Regions from separate parts of the Streptomyces sp. JW3 genome, predicted to be linked through region 2. Evidence: riboswitches for the same ligand, from Rfam matches in the RefSeq annotation. Region 2 holds a riboswitch; the other holds the start of a gene.

Region 1 (11,394 bases), on a different contig from region 2:
GGACGGCCACCCGGTGGCCGAGCCCCGTCAGCATCGTGCCGAAGGCGTCGATGAACGTCGACTTGCCGACCCCGGGCACCCCGCTGACCCCGATCCGCCGCGCCCGACCGCTGTGCGGGAGCAGCGCGGTCAGCAACTCCTGGGCCAGGGCGCGGTGCTGGGGCCTGGTCGACTCCACCAGGGTGATCGCGCGGGCGATCACCGCCCGTTTGCCGTCCAGGACACCCTTGACGTAGCCGTCGACACCGGGCATCACAGCTCGCCGTGGCCGAGGCCGGCCGCCAGCTCCGTCACCAGGTCGTACGCGGCGTCCGGGATGACCGTGCCGGGCGGGAAGACCGCCGCCGCGCCCATCTCCTTGAGGGTGGGCACGTCCTGCGGCGGGATGACACCGCCGACCACGACCATGATGTCCTCGCGGCCCTCCGCGGCGAGCTGCTCGCGCAGCGCCGGTACGAGGGTGAGGTGCCCGGCGGCCAGCGAGGACACCCCAACGATGTGCACGTCCGCCTCGACCGCCTGCCGGGCCACCTCGGCCGGGGTCTGGAACAGCGGGCCGACGTCCACGTCGAAGCCGAGGTCGGCGAAGGCGGTGGCGATGACCTTCTGGCCGCGGTCGTGGCCGTCCTGGCCCATCTTGGCGACCAGTATCCGCGGCCGGCGTCCCTCGGCCTCGGCGAAGGCGTCCACCAGGGCCCGGGTGCGGTCCACGTTCGGTGCCTCTCCTGCCTCGTTGCGGTACACGCCGGAGATGGTACGGATCTGGCCCGCGTGCCGTCCGTAGACCTTCTCCAGGGCGTCGGAGATCTCCCCGACCGTGGCCTTCGCGCGGGCCGCGTCCACCGCCAGCTCCAGCAGGTTGCCGTCGCCGCCGGCGGCCCGGGTCAGCGCGTCCAGCGCGGCCCGGCAGGCACCCTCGTCCCGCTCCGCCCGCAGCTGCCGCAGCTTGGCCAACTGCCGTTCCCGCACCGAGGAGTTGTCGACCGACCGCACGTCGATCTTCTCGTCGGTCTCGACCCGGTACTTGTTGACGCCGATCACCGGCTGCCGGCCCGAGTCGATCCGGGCCTGGGTGCGGGCCGCCGCCTCCTCGATGCGCAGCTTGGGGATGCCCGCGTCGATGGCCCGCGCCATGCCGCCGGCCCGCTCGACCTCCTCGATGTGCTGCCAGGCGCGGCGCGCGAGGTCGTACGTCAGCTTCTCCACGTAGGCGCTGCCGCCCCACGGGTCGATCACCCGGGTGGTGCCGGACTCCTGCTGGATGAGCAGCTGGGTGTTGCGGGCGATGCGGGCGGAGAAGTCGGTGGGCAGCGCGAGCGCCTCGTCGAGGGCGTTGGTGTGCAGCGACTGGGTGTGGCCCTGGGTCGCGGCCATCGCCTCCACGCACGTCCGGGTGACGTTGTTGAAGACGTCCTGGGCGGTGAGCGACCAGCCGGAGGTCTGCGCATGGGTGCGCAGCGACAGCGACTTGGCGTTCTTCGGGTCGAACCGCTGCACCAGCTTCGCCCACAGCAGGCGGGCCGCGCGCAGCTTGGCGATCTCCATGAAGAAGTTCATGCCGATCGCCCAGAAGAAGGACAGGCGGGGCGCGAAGGCGTCCACGTCCAGGCCGGCTTCGCGGCCCGCCCGGATGTACTCCACCCCGTCGGCGAGGGTGTAGGCCAGCTCCAGGTCGGCCGTCGCGCCCGCCTCCTGGATGTGGTAGCCGGAGATGGAGATCGAGTTGTAGCGGGGCATCCGCCGCGAGGTGTAGGCGAAGATGTCGGAGATGATCCGCATCGACGGCTTCGGCGGATAGATGTAGGTGTTGCGGACCATGAACTCCTTGAGGATGTCGTTCTGGATGGTCCCGGCCAGCTTCTCCGGCGGCACGCCCTGCTCCTCCGCCGCCACGATGTACAGCGCCAGCACCGGCAGCACCGCGCCGTTCATCGTCATCGACACCGTCATCCGGTCCAGCGGGATGCCGTCGAAGAGCTGCCGCATGTCGAGGATCGAGTCGATCGCCACACCCGCCATGCCGACGTCCCCGGTGACCCGCGGGTGGTCGCTGTCGTAGCCGCGGTGGGTCGGCAGGTCGAAGGCGACGGAGAGGCCCTTCTGGCCGGCCGCCAGGTTGCGGCGGTAGAAGGCGTTGGACTCCTCGGCGGTGGAGAAACCGGCGTACTGGCGGATCGTCCAGGGCTGGTTCACGTACATCGTCGGGTACGGGCCGCGCAGATACGGGGCGATGCCCGGGTAGGTGTCCAGGAAGTCCAGGCCGGCCAGGTCCTGCCCGGTGTACAGCGGCTTGACCGCGATGCCCTCCGGGGTCTCCCAGCGCGGGTCGTCGCCGCCGGCCGCGTGCTTGAGCGCCGCCCGCCATTCGTCGGCGCCGGCGTCGGCGGACGGCGTGCCCAGTTCGATCCCGGAGAAGTCGGGGACGGTCATCGGGACACTCCCATACGGTCGAGCATGGCGGTCAGCACGGACACGGCGTCACAGCCGGCGAAGACGTACGTGTCGACGCCCTCGTACGGTCCCGGGCGGCCGGCCAGGAACAGGTGCCCGGCGCCCGCCGCCCGCAACCGCGCGGCGGCGCCGGCGGCCTGCTCCGCGTAGAGCGCGTCGCTGGAGCACAGGCACGCCTCCCGCGCCCCGCTCTCCTCGAAGGCGCCCCCGGTGACGGTCTCGATGCCGCCCGCCTGGAACAGGTTGGCGGCGAAGGAGAGCCGGGCGGTGTGCGCGGCGGCCGGGCCGAGCGCGGCCAGATACACCCGCGGCCGGGTCCCGGTGGTGGCGAGGTGGGCGTCGGAGCGGGCCCGCAGCGCCTCGAACGCCTCGTCCCGGCGCACCCGGGGCAGCCCGCCGGACGGCGGCTCGGGCGCGGGGGCGCGGACCACCGGCTCCTCGGCGAGGTGCGGGAACTTGCTCACCCCGGTGACCGGTTCCCGCCGGGTGGCGAGCCGCGCGCCGCGCGCCGCCCAGGTCGCGGCCAGCCGGTCCCCGACCATCCCCGAGCGCAGGGCCGCCGCCTGCCCCCCGCCGCGCTCGATCTCCTGGAAGAACTCCCAGGCGGCGTGGGCGAGTTCGTCGGTCAGCCGTTCCACGTACCAGGAACCACCCGCCGGGTCGATCACCTGGGACAGGTGCGACTCCTCGATCAGGACGGTGGAGGTGTTGCGGGCGATCCGGCGGGCGAACGCGTCCGGCAGGCCCAGCGCGTCGTCGAACGGCAGCACCGTCACGGCGTCCGCGCCGCCCACCCCGGCGGCCAGCGCGGCGACGGTGGTGCGCAACATGTTCACCCACGGGTCGCGGCGGGCCATCATCACCGGCGAGGTCACCGCGTGCTGGAGCTGTCCACCCGCCCGGGGCGCCCCGCAGACCTCGGCCACCCGCGCCCACAGCCGCCGGGCCGCGCGCAGCTTGGCGATGGTCAGGAACTGGTCGGCACTCGCCGCGTACCGGAACTCCAGCAGCCCGCAGGCTTGTTCCGCGCTCAGCCCGGCGGTGCCGGTCAGCTCGCGCAGATACGCCACCCCGGTCGCCAGCGCGCAGCCCAGCTCCTGCGCCGCCGACCCGCCGGCCTCGTGGTACGGCAGCGCGTCCACGGTCAGCGCCCGCAGCCCCGGGAACCTCTCGGCGCGCTCCCGGACCGCCGCCCAGGCGACGTCGTACGGCCGTCCCGCGCGCGCCTCGTGGCCCAGCGGGTCGGCGCCCAGGGTGCCGCGCACCGCCTCGGGGGCGACGCCCCGCTCCTCGTACAGCGCGAGCAACCGCCGCGCCGCCGCCTCGGACTCCGCGCCGGCGTCCAGGGCGACGGGCGCCAGGTCCAGGTGGACGCCGTCCAGGGCGTCGGCGAGGGACGCGGCCGGGAGGCCGGCCAGCCACAGGGAGGTGACGCCGTTCTCCAGGTCGGCCAGGACCGCGCCCCGGTCCGCGACCGTGTGCCGCTGGCGCACGTCCCAGCCGCCGGCCGTGTGCCCCGCGGCCCGGCCACCGCGCACGAAGGGCGCGAAGCCGGGCAGTCCGGCGGCGGGCGCGGTGTCCCGGGAGGTGTAGAGGGGCCGGATGCGCAGCCCGTCTTCCAGCGCGGTGGAGAGCGTCTGCTCCGCCTCGGCGTCGTCCGAGAACTCCTTGCCGGACTTGCGCAGGACACCCGCCACGAGGTGCTGCCACTGCTCATGTGTCGCGTCAGGGAACTCGGCCGCCAGCGGGAGCCCGTCGTCAGGCAGGACCGTCATGCTCGGATGCTAGGGCAGGACGGCGGACGGGCAGCAGAGGGCACACTTGTGACCTTGTTCTCTTCGACGGTGTGATGTGGGACGCTCGTCCGTCCGGGGGGAGCGGTGTGTGACGTGCGTCACCGGGTCAGGGGGCTCGGGGCCCTTAGCGCATTCCGGGCCGCCGGGCCCGTCGCACGCTGCTGCCCGGTCGGCACGGTCCGCTCCCGCGTGGCCCGCGCCCGCACCGCGCTGATCCGCTCCCTGTCGGCGGCCGACCCCGGCATGGCGGTCCTCAAGGGCTGAGCGGCAGGCCCGGCACCACCGCCGCCAGCTCCTCCGCCGTACGCGGCCCCGGTGCCGTGTCCGGCAGCAGGCCCCGCGCGCGCAGCAGCCGGGCCGCCGCGACGCCCCACGGCAGCCGCAGGCCCGCACGGGACAGCAGGTCCGTGCGGGCCAGCAGCGCGGCGGCCGGCCCGGTGCGCACGCCGTCCGGGGTGAGCAGCGCCGCGTCGTCGGCCCAGCGCAGGGCCAGGTCGACGTCGTGGGTGGCCATGACGACGGTGGTGCCGCCGGCCCGCAGCCGGTCGAGGGTGGCCAGCAGCCGTTCCTGGCCGTCCGGGTCGAGCCCGGCGGTCGGCTCGTCGAGGATCAGCACCCTCGGCCGCATCGCCACCGCCCCGGCGATCGCGGCCCGCTTGCGCTGCCCGTAGGACAGCAGGTGGGTGGGCCGGTCGGCGAGCGCCGTGATGTCCAGGGCGGCGAGGGCCTCGGCGACCCGGAGCCGGGCCTCGGCGTCCGGCAGACCGAGATTGAGCGGTCCGAACGACACGTCCTGGGCGACGGACGCGGCGAAGAGCTGGTCGTCCGGGTCCTGCACCACCGCCTGCACGGTGGTCCGCAGCCGGGTCAGCCCCTTGCGGCCGTACGTCACCGGCTCCCCGCGGACCGTCAACTGCCCTCCCTCCGGCCGCAGTCCGCCGCTCAGCAGCCGCATCAGTGTGGTCTTGCCGCTGCCGTTGCGGCCCAGCAGAGCCAGGGCCCGCCCCTCGCGCACCTCGAAGTCCAGCCCGTCGAGCACGGCCGGACCGTCCTCGTAGCCGAAGGACGCGCCGCGCAGGGCGAGGAGTGCCGGTTCGCTCATGTCAGCGGACCTCTCAGGACGCAGGTGAGCGCGGTCAGCGCCGTGAGCAGGGCGAGGCTCGCCGCCGTGAAGGGGCCGGAGACCCGGGCCGCGGGCACCAGGACCCGCAGGGTGCCGTCGTAGCCGCGGCCGGCGAGTCCGGTCTGGAGCCGCGCCGCCCGGTCGAAGGCCCGTACGAACGCGGTGGCGCCGAGCCCGCCCAGCGAACGCCAGGCCGCGGCCCGCGTGGTGTGCCCGAGCCGCGCGGCCTGCGAGGCGCGGACGCGGCGTACCGAGTCCAGGAGCAGGAAACTCATCCGGTACGTCACCAGCGCCACGTCCACCACCGGGGCCGGCACCCCGGCCCGCACCAGCCGGGGCAGCAGGTCGGACATCGGGGTGGTGAAGGCGAACAGCAGCACGCCGAGCGAGCCGGCCGAGGTGCGCAGCAGCAGTTCACCGGCGCGCACCGGGCCGTCGGCGGCCAGGCCCAGGAAGGGGCCCGGACCGCCGACCCGCACCAGCAGCGGCAGCGCGCCCGTCACACAGAACCCCAGCGGCACCCGGTACGCCCGCCACAGCCGCCGGGCCGGCACCCCGGCCGGGCCGAGCAGCACGGTCAGCGCCGTCACCAGCACCAGCGCGGCACCCGGCCAGGGCGGCAGCGAGACCGCCAGCACCGTGAGGCCGAGGGCGAGCACGGCCTTGTCCACCGGGTGCCGGCGGCGCCAGCGGCTGCTGTGCGCCGCCGCGTCGATCGGCAGCACTCAGGCGTCCTCGGACGCGGCCGAGCGGGCCAGGGCCCGGTCCGCACCCTGTCGCCGGCCCCGGCGCAGCCCGAAGTAGTACGCCAGCACGCCCGCGCCGAGCGCCGCCTGCACGGCGAACAGCGCCGACTCGATCTCCCCGGACGGGGGTTCGTACAGGGGCGAGAACCACGGTTCGTAGTCCGGGTCGATGTCGGTGATCGCGGTCTCCGCCTCGGCGTCGGACCCGGCGAACGGCTCCGCCTTGTGGTCGCCGAGCCCCAGCACCAGCGGCAGCACGGCCAGCGCGGCCACCGCGAGCAGCAGCAGGAGGTTGATCTTCGTGTTCCGCTTCACCGGGCCACCGCCCCGCGCGGCTTTGGGTGTGTCAACAGCACGCCGAGCCGGGTGAGTTCCCCCTTGCTGGACTGCACCAGCAGCCGCATCACCAGCACCGTCAGCAGCCCCTCGCTCACCGCGAGCGGGATCTGCGTGACCGCGAAGATGGACCCGAACTTGCCGAGCGCGCCCCAGAACCCGCTGCCCGGGTCGGGGAAGGCCAGCGCCAGCTGCACACTGGTGACGCAGTACGTGACCAGGTCGGCGACGAACGCGCCGCAGAACACCGTGACCATCAGCGGCACCTCGAAGCGGCGCAGCAGCCGGTAGCAGGCGTAGCCCGCCCAGGGGCCGGCGATCGCCATGGAGAAGACGTTGGCGCCGAGCGTGGTCAGCCCGCCGTGCGCCAGCAGCAGCGCCTGGAACAGCAGGGTGATCGTGCCGAGCACCGCCATGATCGGCGGGCGGAACAGGATCGCGCCGAGCCCGGTGCCGGTGGGGTGGGAGCAGCTCCCGGTCACCGACGGCAGTTTCAGGGCGGACAGGACGAACGTGAAGGCCCCGGCGGCACCGAGGAGCAGGGTGCTCTCCGGATGCTCGCGGACCTCACGGGTGAGGGAACGTACTCCGTGGACGACGAACGGCGCGGACGCGACACCCCAGGCGATCGCGTGCGCCGGAGGCAGGAAACCCTCGGCTATGTGCATGACTCGGCAGACCCTCTCCAGCACCTCGTGGATGGACGACGCGCCTTGGCCGGTCTCCTGGCTGACGGGTACCACCGCCCGAACTCCGCCTTCCCGGGTCCGTGAGGACCCAGTGGCCGCCCCCTCGCGAGGGGCTGGAGCCGGACTTCCCGATCACAGTGGCGAGGGCCGCACCGGTGTCGCACCGATTTCCCGTTCACCAAGGCGTGGCGACAGTAGTGCTCGGGGCGGGGTGGTGACAAGCACGCCCCGGGGCCCGTACGTCGTCATGGGCGGCGGGTCACCAGGTCGCGCACCCGCTCGCTCAGTGCCGTAGCGGCGGCCGTCAGGAAGACGAACGTGTACAGGATCTGCACGACGGTCACCACCCGCGCGGTCTGTCCGCGCGGCGTGATGTCCCCGTAGCCGACGGTGGCGAGAGTGACCACGGTGAAGTACAGGGCGTCCACCCGGGTGCGCAGCCCGTGGAACTCCCCGGGCTGCTTGGCGAGGGTGTAGTAGGCGGCGGCGAAGGTGTGCACGGACAGCAGGATCAGCAGCGTGATGGCCAGTCCCGGGCGGGTCTCCGGGCGGCCGGTGAGGACGTGGTGCACCTGGCGCAGCAGCAGGACGGCGACGCCGGCGAGGACGAGGGCGAACAGCAGCCAGCTCAGGCCGGGGCGGTGCGGTCCCAGTTCGTCGAGCGGGAGCAGGAAGTAGGCCGCCACCACCGTGACCACCGTGCCGCCGGTCCACAGCAGCCAGGACCGGGCGGTGGTCCACACCGCTCGGGGCCCGCGTGCGCTGCCCGGCGTGGTCATGGGGTCCTCCGGCGTGTTCCGCCCGTGCCTGCCGTCGCCAGTCAACGCGAGGGCACCCGGGGCCGCATGTTCTGCGCCGTAAACCCGCTCCGACCTCCTTCACTCGTTCGGCGTATCCCGCGTGGTCGTCGGCGGCGGTCCGGCACAGGCTCGGAGGAACCGTGAGAAGGGATCACCCTCATGACCCAGCACGCCGCACCGAACCCCGGTGCCTCCTCGTCCGCGCGTCCCGCCGCCCGGCACCAAGGCTGGGTGACCGGGGGTGTCGTCTTCGCGGGCGTCCTGATGCTGATCAACGGCGCCCTCGCGGTGCTCCAGGGCATCGCGGCGATCGCCGAGGACGACGTGTACGCCCGGATCGGCACGTACGTCTACGAGATGAACCTGACCGGCTGGGGCATCCTGCACGTCGTGCTCGGCGCGCTGGTCCTGGTCACCGGGTTCGGGCTGCTCAGGGACATGGCGTGGGCCCGCTTCACCGGCATCGCGCTGGCCTCGCTCAGCCTCGTCGCGCAGTTCCTTTTCCTGCCGTACGCGCCCGTGTGGTCGGTGATCCAGATGGCGATCGACGTCTTCGTGATCTGGGCGCTGGCCAGCCGGCAGGACGAGACGAGTCCGGGCCGCGCGGTCTGACCGCACCCGGCCGGTCGGCGCAGGCGCCGCCACCGCCGTGCTCAACGGCGGTGGCGGCGTCGTGCCAGCAGGGCGGCCGTCGCTCCCGCTGCGGCCAGCCCGGCCGCCCCGGCGCCCGTCAGGGCCAGCGCCCGTGCCGTCCGGGACGGGGGCGCGGGGCGGGCGCCCGGCGCGACGCCGTACGCGCTGCCCGGACCGTCGTCCGGCGCGTCGGCCGGCCCGGCCGGGAGCGCGTCGGCCAGCAGTTCCGCCAGGTGCACGCCCTCGTGGCCGCCGCTGTCGAACTCGTGGATCTGGGTGCGGCAGCTGAAGCCGTCGGCCAGCACGACCGTCGCGGCGTTTTCGGCGCGCAGCCGGGGCAGCAGCACCCGTTCCGCGCACGCCTCGCTGACGTCGAGGTGGCCGCGTTCGAAGCCGAAGTTGCCGGCCAGTCCGCAGCAGCCGGAGTCCAGGCGTTCGGCGGCCACACCGGCCCGGCGCAGCAGTTCCCGGTCGGCGTCCCAGCCGGTGACCGCGTGCTGGTGGCAGTGCACCTGGGCGACCGCCCGCGCCGACCGCTCGGGCACCTGGGGCGGTCGGTAGCCGGGGGAGTGCTCGGTGAGCAGTTCGGCCAGCGTCACCGTCTGGTCGCGCAGCCGCCGTACGTCGTGGTCGCCGGGGAACAGCTCCGCCGCGTCCGCCCGGAAGACCGCCGTACAGCTCGGCTCCAGGGCCACCACCAGGCCGCCCGCCCGGACGTGCTCCGCCAGCGCCCGCACGGTGCGGGCCAGGACCCGTTCGGCGACGCCGAGCTGGCCGGTGGAGATCCAGGTCAGCCCGCAGCACAGCGCGCCGTCCCGCGGCAGCTCCACCCGCCAGCCCGCCTGTTCCAGGACCCGTACGGCGGCCCGTCCGATGTGCGGGTGGAAGTGGTCGGTGAAGGTGTCCGGCCACAGCAGCACCGTGCCGCGCGCCCCGTCGCCGGCGGGCCGGTGCCGCGCGAACCACCGCCGGAACGTCTCCGGCGCGAACAGCGGCACCTCCCGGTCCGCCACCCCGGCCACCGCGCGCGCCGCCCGCGCCAGCAGCGGGGCGTGGCTCAGCGCGTTGACGGCCGGCGCCAGCCGGGCCCGGCCCACCACCTGGGCGAGCGCCGGCAGCCACCCCATCGACCAGTCCGAACGCGGGCGGCGCCAGGGCCGTCCCGCGTAGTGGTGCGACAGGAACTCCGCCTTGTAGGTCGCCATGTCGACATCGGCCGGGCAGTCCTTCTTGCAGCCCTTGCAGGCCAGACAGAGATCCAGCGCGTCCTTGACCGCCTCGGACCGCCACCCGTCCCGGATCGCGCTGTCCCCGTGCCCGTCCAGCATCTCGAACAGCAGCCGCGCCCGGCCCCGGGTGGAGTGCTCCTCCTCCCGGGTGACCTGGTACGACGGGCACATCACCGTGCCGTCGCTGGTGTGCTGACGGCACTTGCCGACCCCGACGCACCGGTTGGCCGCCTCGGCGAACGACCCCCCGTCGTGCGGGAAGCGGAAGTGCGGGTCGCGCGGGTCGGCCGGGGCCCAGTCGGCGCCCAGGCGCAGGTTCTCGTCCAGCCGGTAGGGGGCGACGACCTTCCCCGGGTTCATCCGGTCCAGCGGGTCGAAGACCGCCTTCAGCCGCCCGAACGCCGTCACCAGCTCGGCCCCGAACATCCGCGGCAGCAGCTCGCCCCGGCTCTGCCCGTCGCCGTGCTCCCCGGACAGCGACCCGCCGAACTCCACCACCAGGTCGGCCGCCCGCTCCATGAACCGCCGGTACGCCGCCACCCCCTCGGCGGTGTACAGGTCGAACGGGATACGGGTGTGCACGCAGCCCTGTCCGAAGTGGCCGTACAGGCTGGGCCCGGTCTCGCTGCGGTAGCCGAACTCCTCGAACAGCGCCGTCAGCCGCCGCAGGTAGTCGCCCAGCCGGTCCGGCGGCACCGCCGAGTCCTCCCAGCCCTCGAAGGTGTCGGGCTTGCCCGGCACGTGCGCGGTGGCGCCGAGACCGGCCTCGCGGACCTGCCACAGCTCGCTCTCGTGCGCGGGGTCGTCCAGGAACGCGCAGTCGGCGTCGTGCGCCGAGCGGTGCACCGCGCGCAGCATGCGGTGCGCCCGCGCGTCGGCCTCCTCGGCGGTGTCCCCGCCGAACTGGGCCAGCAGGAAGGCGTCGCCGTCCGGGAGTTCGGCCAGCGCCTTGTCGTTGAGCCGCTTGATCCGCTCGTCGCGCAGCAGCCGGGCGTCGATGCCCTCCAGTGCGATCGGCTCGTGCGGCAGGATCTCGGGGACCGCGTCCGCCGCCCGGTCGACGCCGTCGAACCCGAGCACCACCAGGGTGCGCTCCTTCACCACCGGGACCAGTTCCAGCTCCGCGCGCAGGACGGTGACCAGCGTCGACTCGCTGCCGACCAGCAGCCCGGCGACGTCGAAGCCGTACTCCGGCAGCAGCGAGTCCAGGTTGTACCCGGAGACCCGGCGCGGCACGGCCGGGAACCGGCGGCGGATCTCGTCGGCGTAGGTGTCGCGCAGGGCGCGCAGCCGCCGGTAGACGGTGGCCCGCAGATCGCCCTGCCGCTCGATCTCGGCGTACTCCGCGTCGCTGGTCTCCCCGCACCAGAACCGGGTGCCGTCGTAGAGCAGCACCTCCAGCCGGGCGATGTTGTCGACGACCTTGCCGTGCGCCTGCGCGGTGGCGCCGCAGGAGTTGTTGCCGATCATGCCGCCGAGGGTGCAGTTGGGGTGCGTGGCGGGTTCCGGGCCGTACCGCAGGCCGCGCGGGGCGAGCCGCCGGTTCAGGTCGTCCAGCACGATGCCGGGCTGCACGACGCAGGTACGGGCG
Region 2 (11,394 bases):
GTCCGGTGCGGCCCTGCGCGGCGCGGACCGCGAGCGGCAGCAGCGCGCCCGGGGTGCGGCGGGCCGCGGCGAGGGAGCGCACCGTCGTCTGCCAGTCAAGCACCGGGGAGTCCAGGACCAGCCCGGAGATCCGGTCCCGCAGCCGGGAGCGGGTGGCGGTGCGCAGCGCCATGGTGGCGCCGGTGGACCAGCCGAGCAGCACGACCTTGCGGGCGCCGTGGCCGACGGCGTACCGGACGGCGGCCTCCAGGTCGCGCCACTCGGTCTCGCCGAAGTGCCGCAGGCCGTCCGGCGGCCGGGGCGCGCCGACGTCGCCCCGGTAGGCGAGGGCCAGGAGCGGGAACTCCAGGCCGTTCAGGAGGCCCATGAGGTTCATGGTGTGCTCCCGGGTGGTGCCCAGGCCGTGCACCGCGATGATCCAGGTGCCGCGCGCGCCGGGCAGGAACCAGGCCGGCAGCGCGCCGAGGTCGCCGGGGACCTCGACGTCGGCATGGCGCAGGCCGAGGGCGGTGCCCGGGTTGCCGACGTACAGGTTGGCGGTCAGCCAGGCCCGGTCGCCGGGTCCGAGGGTGCCGTGCGTGACGCCTTCGAGGCGGCGGACGACGGTGTCGGCGGGGTGCCGGTCGCCGGGCAGCACGGGGCCCACGACGGCGTGCGAGCCGTCGCCGGCCAGCCCGTACCGGCCGGGCCGCAGTGCGGCCAGATGCCGGGTGAGGGTGATCTGTCCGGCGGCGGTGCCGTGCACCGTCAGCCTCGGTTCGGTGGGCAGGGGCCGGCCGGGCGTCGCCTTGAGGGCGGCGTCGCTGGCGAGGCGGCCGGCGGCGACGCTCGCGGCGCCTGCTGCCAGGGCCGCGGTGACGGCGGCGGTCGTTGCGGTGACGGTGCGCACAGCTCCCAGTTTCCCGGCGTGCTCCGTCGTAAGCCACCGGAAGGACGACTCGGGGTGACGGACGGGTGGCGGGTGCGGGCGCCGGGCTCGTCCTCAGCCCTGCTGCCCGTAGCCGCGCAGCCGCTCCGCCACCTGGGCGAGCTGGTCCTCCGTCAGCAGGGACGGGGTCCGGCCGGGGACCGAGGAGGCGGTCAGCCACAGCCGGCACATCCACTCCAGCTGGGCGGTGCGGTCGTAGGCCTGGTCGAGGCCGGCGCCGTAGGTGAGGGTGCCGTGGTTCTGGAGGAGGCAGCCGGAGCGGCCGTCGAGGGCGCGGAGCATGTGCGCGGCCAGTTCGTCGGTGCCGTACGTCGCGTACGGGGCGACCCGGACCGGGCCGCCGAGGGCCGCGGCCATGTAGTGCGCCAGTGGCAGTTCCGCGACGAGGGTGGAGACGGCCGTGGCGTGCACGGCGTGGGTGTGCACGACGGCGCCCGCGTCGGTGTGCCGGTACACCGCGAGATGCATGGGCAGTTCGCTGGTCGGCACCAGGGTGCCGAGCACCTGCCGTCCGCCGGCCAGGGCGACGCCGGTGACGTCGTCCGCCGTGAGCCGGTCGTACGGCACGCCCGAGGGCGTGACCAGGACGGTGTCGCCGACCCGGACCGAGACGTTGCCGGAGGTGCCGACCACCAGTCCGTCGGCGACCGTGCGGCGGGCGGTGGCCACCAGCGCCGCCCAGGCGCGCGCCTCTTCGGGGCGTACGTCCCTCCCCCGCGGCTCGGACACGATGCCGCCCTCCTTTCGCCCGGTGGTTCCCGCCCCGGCGATCCTGCCAGGCGGGGGCGGACCGGGGAAGCTGGGACCGAAGGATCGAGGGGAGCGGTGGCTTCGATTCCGGACACCGTGAAGCCCCCCTCAGTTCATCTTCCGTTCACCCTGGTTGCCTACGTTCGTCCAGCCAATGACCTCGAACGATTGCCTGGGTAAATGGAAAGCTTCTCGCTGATCCTCGCGATTGTGGTGGTGACCGCACTCGCGTTTGATTTCACGAACGGTTTCCACGACACCGCGAACGCGATGGCAACGACCATTTCGACCGGTGCGCTCAAGCCCAAGGTCGCGGTGGCCATGTCCGCCGTGCTGAACCTCGTGGGCGCCTTCCTCTCCGTGGAGGTCGCCAACACGATCTCCAAGGGTCTCGTCGACGAGAGCGGCATCCGTCCCGAGGTCATCTTCGCCGCCCTGGTCGGCGCGATCCTCTGGAACCTGCTGACCTGGCTGGTCGGGCTGCCGTCCAGTTCCTCGCACGCCCTCATGGGCGGTCTGATCGGCGCCGCGATCGCCTCGGCGGGCGTCGGCGCGGTGCACGGCGACGTGCTCGTCACCAAGGTGCTGCTCCCGGCGGTCGCCGCCCCGGTGGTGGCGGGCGTCGCCGCCCTGGTCGCCACCCGGCTGTCGTACCGGCTGGGCCGCGGGGCCGACGGCAAGGCGGCCGAGAAGGGCTACCGGGCCGGGCAGATCGCCTCGGCCGGGCTGGTCTCGCTGGCGCACGGCACCAACGACGCCCAGAAGACGATGGGCATCATCACCCTCGCCCTGGTGGCCGGCGGCGCTCTCGCCCCGGACTCCGACCCGCCGGTCTGGGTCATCCTGTGCGCGGGCCTGGCCATCGCGATGGGCACCTACCTCGGCGGCTGGCGGATCATCCGCACCATGGGCAAGGGCCTGACCGACCTCCAGCCGCAGCAGGGCTTCGCCGCCCAGACCAGCGCCGCGACGGTCATCCTGGCCTCCTCCCACCTCGGCTTCTCCCTCTCCACCACGCACTCGGTCTCCGGTTCGGTGATGGGCGCGGGCCTCGGCCGCAAGGGCGGTGTGGTGCGCTGGTCCACGGCGACCCGGATGGTCGTCGCCTGGGTGCTGACGCTGCCGGCCGCGGCCCTGGTCGCCGCGCTCGCCGAGTGGGTCTGCTCGCTGGGCGACTGGGGCACGGCGCTGGTCGCGGTGCTGCTGGTCGCCGCGAGCTTCGCGATCTGGCGGATCTCCCGGCGCGAGGTCGTCGACCACACCAACGTCGCCGTCCCCGACGGCGCGGAACCGGCCGGCGTGCTGACCGCGGCGGTGGCCGCCGTGGCCCCGCCGCCGGTGGGCACTCCGGCCGACGGTCGCGACGGTCTCGACGCCCCCGGTGGTCTTCCCCCGGTCGAGGGCCTCGCGGCGGCCATCCCGGCCCAGCCCACCGACGTCCCCGACGCCCCGGCCCGTTCGGCCGCCACCCCCGTCTGAGTCCCGGCCGGGCCGGAAGGAAGAGAAGCAGCATGCACATCGACTGGGCAGCCCTCGGCTCCGTCTTCGGCGTCGGCCTCGTGGCCACCGTCGCCCTGGTGGCCCTGTTCACCCTCGGCATCGCCGGTCTCTCCCGCCAGGAGCGGGCCGCCGCGCAGGGCGGCTCGGCGGGCCTCGCGGTCACCGGCGCGTACGTCTGCTTCGCGGCGTGCGCGGCGGCGGTGGCGTACGGGATCTATCTGATCGTGGCCTGAGGGCAAGAGCAGCCCTCGGCCGGACCGCGACACTCGACGGAACCGCACAGCGCCCGGCGCACCCCGCGTGCGCCGGGCGCTGACGCGTTCCGGGGCGTGCGACCGCCCTGCCGGGGCCCTGTCGCTTCCCCCGCCACGGGGCCGACCGGCGGTGACGGCCCGGCTCCGGATGTGTCGTCGGCCACCCCGACCCCCTCAGCGGCGGATCCGGCTCCCGTCGTCATGTCCGAGTCCAGGCAGGGGAATCCGGACCCGCACCGGGCTGTTTCGGCCCGCACCGGCCGCCGTGCGGCCGCCCGCGCTCCTCCGTCGCAGGTCAACGGCAAGTTGACGGGTGTTCTCGGCACGTGGTGGACTTCCGGGGCCATGTACGGCGGCAGGAGAGGAAGCCCGGTGCGAATCCGGCGCGGTCCCGCCACTGTGACCGGGGAGTGCTCCCCGGGAGTCAGGAACTCTCACCGCCGGTCTCGTCGAACCAGGGCGTGGACACCCTGAGTGAGGACATAACGCGATGCTCGGCTGCCGTTCAGACCACAGGCCCGGTTCCTCCGTCTCCGATCGTGTGACCGGCTGACGCCCCGTGCGTGCCGGACGCGTCTTCGCGTACGGCGCCACCGCCGGCCTCCTCGGTGACCTGCTCCTCGGCGATCCCCGCCGCGGGCATCCGGTCGCCGTGTTCGGCCGCGCGGCCGGTGCCGTCGAACAACTGCTGTGGCGGGACCACCGGGGCGTGGGCGCCCTGCACACCGCCGTGTGCGCCGGTGGCGCGGTCGCCCTGGGCGCCGTGGCCGCCCGCGCCGTACGCCCCTCCCCCACCGCCGCCCTCACGCTGACCGCCGCCGCGACCTGGGCCGTGGTCGGCGGCACCTCGCTGGCCCGGGAGGCGTCCGCGATCGGACACGCGCTGGCCGCCGGGGACGTCGAGGGCGCCCGGGAGCGGCTGCCGCACCTGTGCGGGCGGGACCCGCAGGCACTGGACGCCGACGGGATCGCCCGGGCGGTGGTGGAGTCCGTCGCCGAGAACACCTCCGACGCGGTGGTGGGCGCGCTGGTGTGGGGGGCCGTGGCCGGGGTGCCGGGACTGCTCGGCTTCCGGGCCGTCAACACCCTCGACGCCATGGTCGGCCACAAGTCGCCGCGCCACCGGCGCTACGGCTGGGCCTCGGCCCGGCTGGACGACGTGGCCGGCTGGCCGGGCGCCCGGCTGACCGCCGTACTGGCCGCCGTGGCCGGCGGCGATCCCCGGGGTGCCGTACGGGCCTGGCGGGCCGACGCCGGCCGGCATCCGAGCCCCAACGCCGGGCCGGTGGAGGCGTCGTTCGCGGGCGCCCTCGGGGTGCGGCTGGGCGGGACGCTGGCGTACGGCGGCCGGGTCGAGCACCGGCCCGTCCTCAACGGGGCGCACGGCCGGGCTGTGCGCGCCGCTGACATCGACCGGGCGGTACGGCTGTCCCGGCGCGTGAGCTGGCTCGCGCTCGGCGTGTGCGCGGGGGCACGGATCGCGGGCGCACGGATCGCAGGGACACGAATCGCAGCGGCACGGCTGCTGTTGAAAGGACGTGCCGCGTGAACGGCGGTCTGCTCGTCGCCGGTACCACCTCCGACGCCGGCAAGAGCGTCGTGACCGCCGGGATCTGCCGGTGGCTGGTGCGGCAGGGCGTGAAGGTGGCGCCGTTCAAGGCGCAGAACATGTCGCTCAACTCGTTCGTGACCCGGGAGGGCGCGGAGATCGGGCGGGCGCAGGCCATGCAGGCGCAGGCGTGCCGGGTGGAGCCGACCGCGCTGATGAACCCCGTGCTGCTCAAGCCCGGCGGCGAGCAGAGCAGCCAGGTCGTGCTGCTCGGCAAGCCGGTCGGCGAGCTGAGCGCCCGCGGCTACCACGGCGGACGGCAGCGGCAGTTGCTCGGCACCGTGCTGGAGTGCCTGGCCGAACTGCGGGGCACGTATGACGCGGTGATCTGTGAGGGGGCGGGCAGCCCGGCGGAGATCAACCTGCGCCGGACCGACATCGTGAACATGGGGATCGCGCGCGGCGCCGGGCTGCCCGTCCTCGTCGTCGGGGACATCGACCGGGGCGGTGTCTTCGCCTCCTTCTTCGGCACCGTCGCGCTGCTCGCGCCCGAAGACCAGGCGTTGGTCGCGGGGTTCCTGGTGAACAAGTTCCGGGGCGATGTGTCGCTGCTGGAACCGGGCCTCGACATGCTGCACGGGCTCACCGGGCGGCAGACGTACGGAGTGCTGCCGTACCGGCACGGGCTCGGCATCGACGAGGAGGACGGGATGGCGGTGTCGCTGCGCGGTGCCGTCCGGGAGTCCCGGGTCGCCGCCCCGGTCGGCGCGGACGTGCTGCGGGTCGCCGTCTGCGCGGTCCCGCTGATGTCCAACTTCACGGACGTGGACGCGCTCGCCGCCGAACCCGGGGTCGTGGTGCGGTTCGTGGACCGGCCGGAGGAACTGGCCGACGCGGACCTGGCCGTGGTGCCGGGGACGCGGGGGACGGTCCGGGCCCTTGCGTGGCTGCGGGAACGGGGGCTCGCGGACGCGCTGGCCCGCCGGGCCGCCGAGGGCCGCCCCGTGCTCGGCATCTGCGGCGGCTTCCAGCTCCTCGGGGAGCACATCGAGGACGACGTCGAGTCGCGCGCCGGGCACGTGGCCGGGCTCGGCGTGCTGCCGGTGCGGGTGCGGTTCGCCCGCGCGAAGACCCTCACCCGGCCGGTGGGCGAGGCCCTCGGGGAGCGGGTCGAGGGGTACGAAATCCATCACGGGGTCGCGTCCATAGAGGGCGGTGACCCGTTCATCTCCGATGACCAAGGACACAGCCTCGACGGCTGCCGGGTCGGCCAGACCTGGGGCACGCACTGGCACGGTTCGCTGGAGTCGGACGGGTTCCGGCGGGCGTTCCTGCGCGAGGTGGCCGCCGCCGCGGGCCGCCGCTTCGTGCCCGCGCCGGACACGAGCTTCGCCGCGCTGCGCGAGGAGCAGCTCGACCGGCTCGGCGACCTGATCGAACAGCACGCGGACACGGACGCGCTGTGGCGGCTCATCGAGTCCGGCGCGCCACAAGGACTGCCTTTCATTCCACCGGGAGCGCCCGCATGAGCACTGTCTTGTTGTTGTCGACCGCCGACACGGATCTGCTGGCGGCCCGGGCCGCGTCCGGCGCCACCTACCGGATCGGCAACCCGAACCGGGTCGACGTCCAGGCGGAACTGCCCGCGCTGCTGGCGGGCGCCGACCTCGTCGTCGTACGGCTGCTCGGTGGGAAGCGGGCCTGGGAGGACGGGCTGGCCGCGCTGAAGGCGTCCGGGGTGCCGACCGTGCTGCTCGGCGGGGAGTCGGTGCCGGACGCGGAGCTGATGGCCGAGTCGTCGGTGCCGGCCGGTGTGGTGGCGCAGGCGCTGCGCTACCTGGTCGAGGGCGGGCCGGACAACCTCGCCCAGCTCGCCCGGTTCCTCTCCGACACCGTGCTGCTGACCGGCGAGGGCTTCGAGGAGCCGCACAAGATGCCGGAGTACGGCGTGCACGGCGAACGGCCGTGTGCGCAGGGCCGCCCGACCGTGGGGGTGCTCTTCTACCGCGCCCATGAACTGAGCGGCAACACCGGCTTCGTCGACACGCTGTGCGACGCGATCGAGGCGAAGGGCGCCAACGCCCTGCCCGTGTACTGCGGTTCGCTGCGCGGCGCGGACGCCGGGCTGTACGAGATCCTCGGCCGGGCCGACGCCCTGGTCGCCACCGTGCTCGCGGCCGGCGGCACGCACGCCTCGCAGGCGTCGGCGGGTGGCGACGAGGAGGCGTGGGACATCGGCGCGCTGGCCGACCTGAACATCCCGGTGCTGCAAGGGCTCTGCCTCACGTCGTCCAAGGCGGCCTGGGAGGCGTCCGACGCCGCGCTCTCCCCGATGGACGCGGCGATGCAGGTCGCGATCCCGGAGTTCGACGGCCGGCTGGTCACCGTGCCGTTCTCCTTCAAGGAGCAGGGCCCGGACGAGGTCCCGGTCTACGTCGCCGACCCCGAGCGGGCCGGGCGGGTCGCCGGCATCGCGGTGCGGCACGCGGCGCTGGGGCACAAGGCCAACGCCGAGAAGAAGATCGCGCTGGTCTTCACGGCGTACCCGACCAAGCACTCGCGGGTGGGCAACGCGGTGGGGCTGGACACGCCCGCGTCGGCGGTCCGGGTGCTGGACGCGCTGCGGGACGCGGGGTACGCGGTCTCCGGCTACCCGTCCGGCGGCGACGAGCTGATCCACCGGCTGATCGAGGCCGGCGGGCACGACGTGGAGTGGCTGACGGAGGACCAGTTGGCGGCGGCGCCCGCGCGGGTGCCGCTGGCGGACTACCGGGCCTGGTTCGAGACGCTCGACCCGGCGCTGCGGGACGGCATGGTGGAGGCGTGGGGCGAGCCGCCCGGCTCGCTCTACGTGGACGGCGACGACATCGTGCTGGCGTCCCTCCAGTTCGGGAACGTGGTCGTGATGATCCAGCCGCCGCGCGGCTTCGGGGAGAACCCGATCGCGATCTACCACGACCCGGACATGCCGCCGTCGCACCACTACCTGGCCGCCTACCGCTGGCTGGACAACAGCTTCGGCGCCGACGCGGTGGTGCACATGGGCAAGCACGGCACGCTGGAGTGGCTGCCGGGCAAGGGCCTCGGGCTGAGCGCGGGCTGCGCGCCGGACGCGGTGCTCGGCGACCTCCCCCTCATCTACCCGTTCATCGTCAACGACCCGGGCGAGGGCACCCAGGCCAAGCGGCGCGGCCACGCCACGGTCGTCGACCACCTCGTGCCGCCGATGGCCCGCGCCGACACCTACGGCGACCTGGCCAAGCTGGAACAGCTGCTGGACGAGTACGCGCTGGTGTCGGACCTTGATCCGACCAAGGCACCGGCCGTGCGGGCGCAGATCTGGACGCTGGTGAAGGCGGCGGAACTGCACCACGACCTGCACGTGGACGACCAGCCGGACGACGACGCGTTCGACGAGTTCGTCATGCACATCGACGGCTATCTGTGCGAGATCAAGGACGTGCAGATCCGCGACGGGCTGCACATCCTGGGCGGCGGTCCGCAGGGCGAGCCCCGCGTCAACCTGGTGCTGGCCGTGCTGCGCGCCTCGCAGGTGTGGGGCGGGCAGGCCAACGCGCTGCCCGGTCTGCGGGCGGCGCTGGCCGCGCACTTCGGACTGGTGGAGAAGGACCTGCTGGCCGAGCCGGGCGCGCCGGTGAAGGTGCCGGTGGAACTGACCGAGCTGGTGGCCGGCCCGGCCCGGACCGGCGCCGACGCGATCGACCTGCTGGAGCAGTTGTGCCGGCGGTTCGCGGAGGGCATGGAGGCGCGGGACTGGGCGGCGGCGGCCGTCCCCGCTCTGGTGCGGGAGGTACTGGGCGGCGAGCTGCCCGAGGCGGTCGCCGTGCTGGAGTTCGCCTGCGTGGAGGTGGTGCCGCGGCTGGCCCGGACCACGGACGAGATCGGGCACATCCTGCGGGCGCTGGACGGCGGTTACGTGCCGGCCGGGCCGTCGGGTTCACCCACGCGCGGGCTGGTCAACGTGCTCCCCACCGGCCGGAACTTCTACTCCGTCGACCCCAAGGCGATCCCGTCCCGGCTCAGCTGGGAGGTGGGGCAGTCGCTGGCGGACTCACTGATCCAGCGGTATCTGGCCGACACCGGGGAGTACCCGAAGTCGGTCGGCCTGACGGTGTGGGGCACGTCCGCGATGCGCACCCAGGGCGACGACATCGCCGAGATCCTGGCGCTGCTGGGCTGCCGCCCGGTGTGGGACGACGCCTCGCGGCGGGTGACCGGCTTCGAGGTAGTGCCGGTGGCCGAGCTGGGCCGGCCGCGCATCGACGTCACGGTGCGGATCTCGGGCTTCTTCCGGGACGCCTTCCCGCACGTGGTGGGGCTGATCGACGACGCGGTACGGGCGGTGGCGGAGCTGGCCGAGCCGGCCGAGTCCAACTACGTACGGGCGCACGTGGAGGAGGACGCCGCCGCGCACGGTGACCGGCGGCGCGCCACGGCCCGGATCTTCGGCTCCAAGCCGGGGGCGTACGGGGCGGGGCTGCTGCCGCTGATCGACGCCCGCAACTGGCGCTCCGACGCGGACCTGGCCGAGGTGTACGCGGTGTGGGGCGGCTACGCCTACGGGCGGGGGCTGGACGGGCGGGCGGCCCGGGGGGACATGGAGACGGCGTTCCGGCGGATCGCGGTGGCGGCGAAGAACGTCGACACCAGGGAACACGACTTGGTCGACGCGGACGACTACTTCCAGTACCACGGCGGGATGGTCGCGATGGTGCGGCATCTGACGGGGGCGAGTCCGCAGGCGTACGTCGGGGACTCGGCGACTCCCGACCAGGTGAAGACCAGGACGCTGGGCGAGGAGACGCACCGGGTGTTCCGGGCCCGGGTGGTGAACCCGCGCTGGATGGCGGCCATGCGGCGGCACGGCTACAAGGGCGCCTTCGAGATGGCGGCGACCGTGGACTACCTGTTCGGGTACGACGCGACGGCCGGGGTCGTGGACGACTGGATGTACGAGAAGTTGTCGGCCGAGTACGTCTTCGACCCGGAGAACCGGGAGTTCATGAAGAAGTCCAACCCCTGGGCGCTGCGCGGCATCACGGAACGGCTGCTGGAGGCGGCGGACCGGGGGCTGTGGGCGGAGCCGGACGCGGAGACGCTGGAGCGGCTGCGTGCCACATATCTGGAGCTTGAGGGCGACTTGGAGGGTGACGACCAGTGACCACGACCCCGTTCCCGTTCACGGCCGTCGTCGGCCAGGACGACCTGCGGCTCGCGCTGCTGCTGAACGCCGTTTCCCCGGCGGTCGGCGGAGTGCTGGTGCGCGGTGAGAAGGGCACCGCGAAGAGCACGGCCGTGCGCGCGTTGTCGGCGTTGTTGCCCGCGGTGGATGTGGTCTCCGGGTGCCGTTTCTCCTGTGACCCCGGCTCCCCCGACCCCGGCTGCCCGGACGGGCCGCACGAGCCGGGGGGTGGCGAGGCGCGGCCGGCCCGGATGGTGGAGCTGCCGGTCGGGGCCTCCGAGGACCGGCTGGTCGGGGCCCTCGACATCGAGCGGGCGCTCGCCGAGGGTGTGAAGGCGTTCGAGCCGGGGCTGCTGGCCGCCGCGCATCGCGGAATTCTGTACGTCGACGAGGTCAACCTTCTGCACGACCATCTCGTCGACCTGCTGCTGGACGCGGCGGCGATGGGCGCCTCGTATGTCGAGCGCGAGGGTGTGTCCGTACGGCACGCCGCCCGCTTCCTGCTGGTGGGGACCATGAACCCCGAGGAGGGCGAGCTGCGGCCGCAGCTCCTCGACCGGTTCGGGCTGACCGTCGAGGTGGCCGCCTCGCGCGAACCCGACCAGCGGGTGGAGGTCGTGCGGCGGCGGCTCGCCTACGACGACGATCCCGCCGGTTTCGCGGCGCGCTGGGCCGACGAGGAGACCGCCGTACGGGCCCGGATCGTCGCGGCGCGCGCACTGCTGCCGTCGGTGCGGCTCGGGGACGGGGCGCTGCGGCAGATCGCGGCGACCTGTGCCGCGTTCGAGGTGGACGGGATGCGGGCCGACATCGTGATGGCGCGGACCGCTACCGCGCTGGCGGCGTGGGCCGGGCGGACGGAGGTGCTGGCGGAGGACGTGCGGCAGGCCGCGCTGCTGGCCCTGCCGCACCGGCGGCGGCGCAATCCGTTCGACGCGCCGGGGCTCGACGAGGACAAGCTCGACGAGACGCTGGAGGAGTTCGGCGGGCAGGACAATCAGGGGGGCGACCAGGGGGGCGACCAGGGGGGCGACGATCCGGATCCTGACGGGCCCGGCGGGGGCGGTGGGCAGCCGGCTCCCGATGACGGTGGTCCCTCGGCTCAGCCCGAGGCGGGTGAGGGCGGCGAACCGCAGCCGTCGTCCGGTGGCGCCGGTGAGCAGCAGCCCGCACGGGCCGCGGAGCCGTTCCGTACCAAGGTGCTGAGCGT

Evidence for each region. Region 2 has a riboswitch for cobalamin ahead of ACTT8P_RS23575 (cobalamin biosynthesis protein). Riboswitches for the same ligand answer to the same signal wherever they lie in the genome.
Region 1: linked by a shared signal. The riboswitch ahead of ACTT8P_RS29175 (energy-coupling factor ABC transporter permease) and the one ahead of ACTT8P_RS23575 (cobalamin biosynthesis protein) in region 2 are both predicted to bind cobalamin.

Annotation. Positions count from the first base shown of each region.
Region 1 covers NZ_JBQOUX010000092.1:16,231-27,624, forward strand. The annotation lists gene meaB (methylmalonyl Co-A mutase-associated GTPase MeaB) at 1-253, opposite strand, end outside; gene scpA (methylmalonyl-CoA mutase) at 253-2,430, opposite strand; gene ACTT8P_RS29155 (methylmalonyl-CoA mutase family protein) at 2,427-4,226, opposite strand; gene ACTT8P_RS29160 (energy-coupling factor ABC transporter ATP-binding protein) at 4,501-5,349, opposite strand; gene cbiQ (cobalt ECF transporter T component CbiQ) at 5,346-6,095, opposite strand; gene ACTT8P_RS29170 (energy-coupling factor ABC transporter substrate-binding protein) at 6,096-6,431, opposite strand; gene ACTT8P_RS29175 (energy-coupling factor ABC transporter permease) at 6,428-7,120, opposite strand; cobalamin riboswitch at 7,151-7,339, opposite strand; gene ACTT8P_RS29180 (potassium channel family protein) at 7,387-7,920, opposite strand; gene ACTT8P_RS29185 (DUF7144 family membrane protein) at 8,101-8,553, shown strand; gene ACTT8P_RS29190 (FAD-binding and (Fe-S)-binding domain-containing protein) at 8,595-11,394, opposite strand, start outside.
Region 2 covers NZ_JBQOUX010000061.1:21,040-32,433, forward strand. The annotation lists gene ACTT8P_RS23555 (alpha/beta hydrolase family protein) at 1-889, opposite strand, end outside; gene ACTT8P_RS23560 (class II aldolase/adducin family protein) at 983-1,657, opposite strand; gene ACTT8P_RS23565 (anion permease) at 1,859-3,157, shown strand; gene ACTT8P_RS23570 (hypothetical protein) at 3,190-3,411, shown strand; cobalamin riboswitch at 3,746-3,885, shown strand; gene ACTT8P_RS23575 (cobalamin biosynthesis protein) at 3,992-4,981, shown strand; gene ACTT8P_RS23580 (cobyric acid synthase) at 4,978-6,510, shown strand; gene cobN (cobaltochelatase subunit CobN) at 6,507-10,163, shown strand; gene ACTT8P_RS23590 (putative cobaltochelatase) at 10,160-11,394, shown strand, end outside.